One region of the Undibacterium sp. WLX3042 genome, then DNA from elsewhere that is predicted to be linked to it. Evidence: riboswitches for the same ligand, from Rfam matches in the RefSeq annotation. Region 1 holds a riboswitch; the other holds the start of a gene.
What was found. Region 1 has a riboswitch for thiamine pyrophosphate ahead of thiC (phosphomethylpyrimidine synthase ThiC). Riboswitches for the same ligand answer to the same signal wherever they lie in the genome.
Positions count from the first base shown of each region.

Region 2: linked by a shared signal. The riboswitch ahead of ACPAOP_RS10690 (TonB-dependent siderophore receptor) and the one ahead of thiC (phosphomethylpyrimidine synthase ThiC) in region 1 are both predicted to bind thiamine pyrophosphate.

Region 1 is NZ_CP186698.1:1,043,803-1,048,231, reverse strand. Features, by position in the region: gene ACPAOP_RS04755 (tetratricopeptide repeat-containing diguanylate cyclase) at 1-1,411, shown strand, start outside; TPP riboswitch at 1,561-1,664, shown strand; gene thiC (phosphomethylpyrimidine synthase ThiC) at 1,740-3,653, shown strand; gene thiS (sulfur carrier protein ThiS) at 3,666-3,866, shown strand; gene ACPAOP_RS04740 (thiazole synthase) at 3,931-4,429, shown strand, end outside.
Region 2 is NZ_CP186698.1:2,345,243-2,349,671, reverse strand. Features, by position in the region: gene ACPAOP_RS10690 (TonB-dependent siderophore receptor) at 1-1,875, opposite strand, end outside; TPP riboswitch at 1,934-2,032, opposite strand; gene rarD (EamA family transporter RarD) at 2,159-3,043, opposite strand; gene ACPAOP_RS10680 (cobalamin-binding protein) at 3,190-4,077, opposite strand; gene panC (pantoate--beta-alanine ligase) at 4,077-4,429, opposite strand, start outside.

The DNA.
Region 1 (4,429 bases):
GACAGCGGCATCGCTGAATATCAGTCAGGGCATTGCCTTATCGGCGCTGCACAGAAACGAGGAAGCTGGCGAGGCGTATAAGCGCGCTCTGAAACTTGCGACCGAAGCCGGATTAGCCTCTATGGCGGTGACTAGCCTGATCAACATCAGTGACCATTATCTGATCATGAATCAGTACAAGCAGGCGGAAAATTACGCAAGGCAGGCATTGAAACAGGCGGAAGTGCTGAAGGATAAACAATCGATTGCTGTTGCCCGCGTGAATATAGGGTTTGCGCTGGCGGGGCAGGGTAAGATTTCTCAGGGTGTTGAACTGATTAATGAAGTGGTGCAGTACTTTCTTGACGCTGACCAGAAGCCGGATGCTGAAGCCGTGCTTGGCGAGCAGGCAGCAATGTACGAGCGTGCCGGTATGTTTAAAGAAGCCCTGCAGACCGTACGCTATCAGCAAAAACTCAGCAATGAATTATTCCGCTCAGACAGAGCCAAGGCTGTCGCCGCTTTGCAGGAACAGTTCCACGCACAACAAAGACAAAAACAGATTGAATTGCTGGCAAAAGAAAATGACCTGAAGGACGCGGATATCCGTAATCATCGTCAGCAGCAGATCATTACGATACTGGCAGCGATTCTCACGGTGCTGGTGGGGGCGTTTCTTTTCCTGCTGTATCGCCGCGTCAAGCGGATTAATCTGCAACTGCGCGAAGCAAATTCGCAGCTGGAATTTCATGCGGTGCGCGATCCTCTCACCGGTCTGTACAACCGGCGCTCTTTCCTCGACATGATGAAGACCAGGATTGCTCAGGCCGAAGCAGAGCGGCGTGACGCGCAGGAAAACAATCCTGATTGCCTGATCCTGCTGGATATCGACCATTTCAAGCAGATTAACGATGGACTGGGTCATGCCATCGGTGATGCCGTACTGATGGAAGTTGCACATCGCCTGCGCAAAGCGGTACGTGATAGTGATATGGTGCTGCGCTGGGGCGGAGAAGAATTTCTGGTGTTCTCACCGAAATCGTCGCCGTCCCAGAGTGCGGGGCTGGTCGAGCGCTTGCTGCAAGCCGTGGGAACAGAACCCGTCATGGCAGGTGACAAGGAAATACAAGTGACGGTGACTGCGGGCTTTATTTCTCTGCCATTTTCTAATGTGCCGGAGTCGGTTTTCGGCTGGGAAAAAGTGCTGCAGATTGCCGATATGGCGCTGTATCTTGGAAAGGCAAATGGCCGTAACCGTGCTTACGGCATTTCGCACTTGCTGGTGCCGTCTGAACGCGCGTTACCTGTTCTGGAAACCGATCTCTCGACTGCAGTTGCGAACGGTATGGTGGAGCTGATCGAAGTTTTTGGTCCGCCCAAACTCGATTTATCCGTCAGTAAAGCAGCGGAGTCGTATACAGGCATGCAGTGATACGGGTGTATCTGATCATCGTGAGTCAGCCCAAAAAAGAACACTGCTGCTCAGCCTCTATTTATCCACTATTAAACCGTTACCAACCTTAATGAAGCCGCTATAATGGCGGTCTTCCGTAAAAAAACAGCAGCACCGTTTTTGCCCGGAAAAAATGCTAGGGGTCCTGTCCGCACTTGTGCGATGACGGGTGAGAAATACCCTCGAACCTGATCTGGATAATGCCAGCGAAGGGAAGCTGCTAAAGAACGCCAACGTCGTTTCGCGACGACTGCCACCTCTTTACAAACTCCTTTGCTGGCTCCTGCCAACACGCAAAGGAGCCAAAATGAATGCCAACCCACAATTTCTGTCCGCCACCGCGACAGTCGATGAGGCCGCGATACAGCCGCTGCCGAATTCCCGCAAAATCTATGTACAGGGCAGTCGCCCCGATATCCGCGTGCCCATGCGCGAAATCAGCCAGTCTGATACGCCAGCGATGTTCGGTTCTGAAAAAAATCCGCCGATTTATGTCTACGATACATCGGGCCCGTACACCGATCCTGACGTCAACATCGATATCCGTTCCGGTCTGCCATTGGTGCGCGGTCGCTGGATTGCAGAGCGAAACGATACGGAAGAACTGGCAGGCCCGACGTCTGAATATGGCATCGCGCGGCTGAATGATCCCAAACTGGCGGAACTGCGTTTCAATCTGAAACGCAAACCACGTCGCGCACTCGCTGGCAAAAACGTGACGCAGATGCACTATGCACGGCAAGGCATCATCACGCCGGAAATGGAATACATCGCGATTCGCGAAAACCTGCAACGCAAAGCATATCTCGAGCAATTAAAAGTATCCGGCCCGATGGGAAATAAACTCGCAGAGTTGATGGGACGCCAGCATCCGGGGCAGTCTTTCGGCGCATCGATTCCGGACGAGATCACGCCGGAATTCGTGCGTTCAGAAGTCGCACGCGGTCGTGCGATTATTCCTGCGAATATCAATCATCCGGAAGTTGAACCGATGATCATCGGTCGTAATTTTCTGGTGAAAATTAACGCGAATATCGGTAACTCTGCAGTGACTTCATCAATAGGTGAAGAAGTCGAAAAAATGACCTGGGCGATACGCTGGGGCGGCGACAACGTGATGGATCTGTCAACAGGCAAACACATACACGAAACCCGCGAATGGATTATCCGTAATTCGCCGGTCCCTATTGGTACCGTGCCTATTTATCAGGCGTTGGAAAAAGTGAATGGCAAAGCGGAAGACCTGACCTGGGAGATTTTCCGTGACACGCTGATTGAGCAAGCAGAGCAGGGCGTCGATTACTTTACGATCCATGCCGGCGTGCGTTTGCAATATGTGCCGCTGACAGCCAAGCGTATGACAGGCATCGTATCGCGCGGTGGGTCGATTATGGCGAAATGGTGTCTGGCGCATCATAAAGAAAGCTTTCTGTACGAGCATTTTGAGGAAATCTGCGAGATCATGAAAGCCTACGACGTTTCCTTCTCTTTAGGTGACGGTTTGCGTCCGGGTTCGATTTACGACGCCAACGATGAAGCGCAGCTCGGTGAATTGAAAACGCTGGGTGAACTGACGCAAATCGCCTGGAAACATGATGTACAGGTCATGATAGAAGGGCCGGGTCATGTGCCTATGCATCTGATCAAAGAAAATATGGATCTGCAATTAGAGCAATGCTACGAAGCGCCGTTCTACACACTGGGACCATTGACGACCGATATCGCCCCCGGTTACGACCACATCACTTCCGGCATAGGGGCGGCGCAAATCGGCTGGTATGGCACTGCGATGCTGTGCTACGTGACACCGAAAGAACATCTGGGACTGCCGAATAAAACCGATGTCAAAGACGGCATCATCACCTACAAAATTGCCGCCCATGCAGCCGATCTGGCGAAAGGCCATCCTGGTGCACAAATCCGCGATAACGCCTTGTCGAAAGCACGTTTTGAATTCCGCTGGGAAGATCAGTTCAACATCGGTCTTGACCCTGACAAAGCGCGCGAATTTCATGATGAAACTCTACCGAAAGATTCTGCCAAAGTCGCGCATTTTTGCTCGATGTGCGGGCCGCATTTCTGTTCGATGAAAATCACGCAGGAAGTCCGTGATTACGCGGCGAATCAGGGTATCAGCGAAATCGATGCGCTGAAAAAAGGTATGGCAGTCAAGGCGGTTGAATTCATCCAATCCGGCGCTGAAATTTATAAAAAACAGTAAGCGGTGAGGATGATGGAAATTCAGTTAAATGGCGCGCCGCATCAGATCAGGTCTGCACAACTGCTGGCTGAGTTGATTGCCGATCTGAGCCTGATGGATAAAGCGATTGCAGTGGCGGTGAACCGCCAGATTATTCCGCGTTCATGCTGGGCAGATCACGCATTGCAAGCTGGAGACAAAGTCGATGTGGTGCGTGCTATCGGCGGTGGCTGATCGCTGAAAATTAACTCAGACAAAGCTTACCGCACTTACAGAAAATACAGAAAAGGATTGGAATATGCAAACAGAAATAAATAAGGAAATCGACGCTGACAGCGGCCTGACAATCGCCGGTAAAACCTACCGTTCACGCTTGCTGGTTGGCAGCGGAAAATACAAAGATCTGGAACAGACCAGACTGGCAACCGAAGCCGCAGACGCGGAAATCATCACGGTCGCGATTCGTCGCGTGAACATCGGTCAGGACCCGAGTGCACCTAGCTTGCTGGATGCGGTGCCACCATCCAAATACACGATACTGCCGAATTCAGCCGGATGCTATAACGCCGAAGATGCGGTTTACACCTTGCAGTTAGGGCGTGAATTATTAGGCGGTCACAAACTGTGCAAACTCGAAGTGCTGGGCGATGAAAAGACCTTGTTCCCGAATATGCCGGAAACCCTGAAAGCCGCGAAAACACTGGTGCAGGACGGCTTTGATGTGATGGTGTATTGCAGCGACGATCCGATACAGGCGCGTATGCTGGAAGACATCGGCTGCGTTGCAGTGATGCCGC
Region 2 (4,429 bases), 1.3 Mb from region 1:
ACCTTTGATTTGCGCCACGGCGTAGTCGGCATAGATGCTGGATTTCAGCTTAGGTACGTTCAACACGCGCTTGCCATCCAGCGCGGCATTTCCCGTGTCTTGCTGTTTCGCTTCGAGTGCGGTGATGCTGGCGCCGAGGTACAGTTGCGAACTCAGCTTACCCTGCGCTGACAGTTCCAGTCCGGTGTGTTGCGCTTCGCCATTCTGTACATAAACGTTGACACTGTTTGTGTATTCGAGGGGTTTCTGAATGCGGAAAACAGCCGCAGTGATGCTCAGATCGCGGCTCAGATCATTCTTGATCCCGAATTCCAGTTGTTTCGAACGTGCCGGATTCAGCATCACATTCTGATTGCTGGTACCGAAAGGCGCAATGCCGCCATGTTCCAGCCCTTGCGCAAACGAACCGTAGAGAGACATGGTTTGTACAGGCTGATACACCAGCGCTGCATTCGATACCCAGGTATTGCGGTCGTAACCGGGATTATCGAGCTGGCTGCGTGTTATATGCAGGTGACGCACGCCGGCGTGCAGTTTCCAGCTGTCGCTGAGGCTGATAATGTCTTGCGCGAAGACAGACCATTCTTTATAGGTACGACGTAAGCTGGCCGCACCAGGCTGATTTGGCGATGGTGCAACGGCGACCGGGTTATACAGATTGCTGGTGCCAACGAAGTCGTAAATGTAATCGCCAAAATAATCTTTACGGCGCGAAGTCGATAAGCCCGCTGCGAATGCATGAGCAAATACGCCGGTACTAAATTTACCGCTGAGCAGTGCCTGCGTGCCGGTCATCGATTTCGATTCATTCAGGCTGCGATAGTCATACACATCGTAATCGCCGTTCGCGCAGTAACCGGGAAACAGATTGGAAGAACTGCAGCCATACGGAAATGCGGTGTAATCGTCACGTTTGAATTCATGCTGATTGGCGGCAAAACTGGCGTTCCAGTCAGCGTTAATTTTGTATTCAAAACGCAGGCCCACATTGGTGTTGCGGGTATCGACCGGTTTTGCCCACGGCTGTTGATTCAGCATCATATCGGCGCTGATATTGCGCGGCAGATCGGTGCCATTCGTGAGCTGGAAGCCCGGCACTGAGAGCTGCGATTTGTGCTGGTAATCGAGATCGAGTTGCAGTAAAGCCTGCGACGACAAATGCCAGTCGAACGCACCGGAAATGAACTGACGCTCACCATTCGCTCCTTTGACATACGAGCGCAGGCGTTCGCCGGCGGCATTGATGCGATAACCGAACTGACGGTCGGCGCTCATACCGCCCAGATCGGCACTGCCATACAAGGTGCCGCGTTCAGAGATTTCCGTGGTAATGCTGCGCAGCGCGGAAGCAGTCGGGCGCTTGGTCACGTAATTAATGATGCCGCCCGGCGTGGCAAAGCCAGACTGAAATCCGGAAATACCTTTGAGGATTTCAACGCGTTCTTTATTTTCCAAAGGGATCGAGGCATCGCCCGGAATCGCAAAACCATCTTTGCGATAGCTGCTGGAATTATCCAGCGCAAAACCGCGAATCGAGAATTGCTCGGCATAGCCGACAGCGTTATAGGCATCATTCACACTGGCATCAAATTTCATCGCATCGGTGGTCTGGCGTATGCGCAAATCCTGCATTTGCAGCGTTGTCCATGCGGTGACCGAAAACGGCGTCTCGATCAGTGCGGTATCCAGAAAACCGGCGGCTTTGGTGCGCTCGGCTTTGGCATCGCTGAGGCGGTTGCCGCTGACGACGACTTCCGGTAATTCTTTTTCAGTCGATTGCGCGTGCGCCGTGTTCCATGCGAATGTCTGAGCCACGGCAAGCGCGATCAGCGATAAGCGGCGTGGATGAAGATGATGTGCAGATGGTTTTTTCATGTTGTACTCTCGGTTGCGATGAAGTACAGCGCGGGAGTACACAAAAGGACGTGGCAGAGGCATGAACTTTGCGCTTCCCTTCGCTGGCATTATCCAGATCAGGTATAAGGGACTCTCTCACCCGGAAATAAAATTCCCAGGACCCCTAGCGAAGGCGCTACTTTAACATGAATCGTTTTGCACCATAAAAAAAGCACACCAGGTGTGCTTTTTTGCCTCAAATATACCGGGGGGAGTATCTTAAAACCCCCAGCAAATACGCTGAGATTTGATGCAAACAGGCTCATACTCCCTGTTTTTTTGCTCCCAAGCTGATCCACATGCCTTCCATCGAATACACCAGCAGCGCCGCCCAGATTGCGATAAAGCCGAGCAGTTTATGGTGATCAAACGCTTCGTGAAATACCCAGATGCCGAGTAAGAGTTGTACGCTGGGGGCGATGTATTGCAGCAGACCGAGTGTCGTCATCGGAATCCGGCGCGCACCGGCTGCAAACAGTAACAGCGGAATCGCCGTGATCGGGCCGCTGAGTGCGATCAGTATCTGCATGTGACTGTTTTGCGTCATAAACGCATTTTGCCCGTGCACAGTCAGCCAGGCCAGATAAGCGAAAGCGAATGGAAACAGTAAAATTGTTTCCAGCGACAAGCCTTCCAGCGCGCCCAGCGCCGAGGTTTTACGCAATAAACCGTAAGTGCCGAAGGTGATCGCCAGCGCTAAGGCGACCCAGGGCAGATGGCCGGTCTGCCAGGTCAGCCAGCCAACGCCGAGCGCGGCAAAGGCAACAGCCAGCCATTGACCGGGACGCAGCCTTTCCCGCAGCACTGCCGAGCCAATCAGAATATTCACCAGCGGCGTAATGAAATAACCGAGACTCGCATCCACCACATGACCATCGTTAACCGCCCAGATATAGATAAACCAGTTGCTAGACAAGAGCAGGGCGCTGAGCGTAAAACCGGCAATCACTTTCGGCTGACGAAAAGCCGCGCTCAGCCATGACCATTGCTGACGCCAGGCGAGCACGCCGGCTAAAAACAGCAGCGACCATAACATGCGATGGATCAAAATTTCTAAAGAAGGAATGCTTTGCAGTGCTTTGAAATACAGTGGAAACAGGCCCCAGACGATATAAGCCGAGCCTGCCAGGAAGATGCCTTTACGCATGTATCATATCCAGAAAAAAGCCGCACAGCGGCTGAGCTAAGCATTATCCCCGCAAAGACGGAATCATGCTTGAGAGCAAATTATTTTTGCACACCGACAGAGTACATCGGCTGTCAGCTCGCAGACAAACTTGCCTTCGCAGCGTTTTATTTTTCTCTGGCTGCGGCAATGTGTTTGCAGAGTGCCTCGGTACCATCGAGTATGCGCGGCCCGGCGCGGTTCAGCCAGTCGCCATTGACGGCGTACAGATGATTTTTCTTTGCCGCAGTCAGCACAGAAAACTGCCGCCACTCATTCAGGCTGTCGGTGTTGCTGCCACCGGTGATGATCGCGTCCGGGTTCGCCGCCAGCAAGGCTTCGACAGTAACGGTGGGGCTGATTTCTTTCAGCGCACCAAAAACGTTTTTGCCGCCGCATAAGCGTATCGCTGCCGAGACCATGTGCGTATCATTCAGCGTCATCAGCGGCTTGCGGTTGACCTGATAAAAAACACTGACAGGTTTGTCGCGAGCGCTCTGATATTGTTTCTGAAGGTTGGCGAGCCGCAAACGGAATTGCTCCGCGGCCGCTTTGCCTGCTGCAGGCGTGCCAGCCAGTATCGCCAGTCGTTCCAGCGAGGTGGCTACCATCTCATAATCGCGTGGCTCGCTTTCAAAAACGGTGATGTGATTGTCGCGCAATTTGTTGACCAGCAATTTACCGCTACCTGTGCCCCAGACGACAACGAGATCAGGTTTGAAGGCCAGCAGTTTTTCCAGGTCTAAGGCAAAGACATTGCCTACCGACGGTAATGCTTTTGCGGCCGCCGGAAAATCGCTGTAATCACTGACGGCAACGATGCTTTTTGCCGCGCCAGCTTCAAATAATAATTCGGTCGCATGCGGCGCCAGACTGATGATTCTTTGCGCCGGTTTGCTGAGTGTGATCGTGCGATCAGCATCATCTTTGACACTGACCGCCGCCACACTGCTGGCGCTGACCAGCAGTGCAGACAGTATGCAGACGCTGCCTATCAGCATGCGCAGCGGTGTCATCAGATTTCCAGATTGTCGATCAGACGGGTATTGCCGAGCTTCGCAGCTGCCAGCACCACCAGCGGCGCGCCTTGCGCGATATCGCCAGCCGACGGTGGCTGCAGATCAGCACGTTTGCGGATCGCGATGTAATCCGGTTTCCAGTGGCGATTTGTGAGGCCGGCCATCGCTTTACGTTCGAGTTCAAACAGATCCAGGTGGCCGCCACGGACTTCTTCTGCAACCTGATTCAACGCCTGATACAGCGCTGGTGCTTCGGCCCGTTCTTCGGCAGACAGATACATATTGCGCGACGATAAGGCGAGGCCGTCTTCGGCACGGAAAGTATCGGCTGCGATAATTTCGGTTGGTA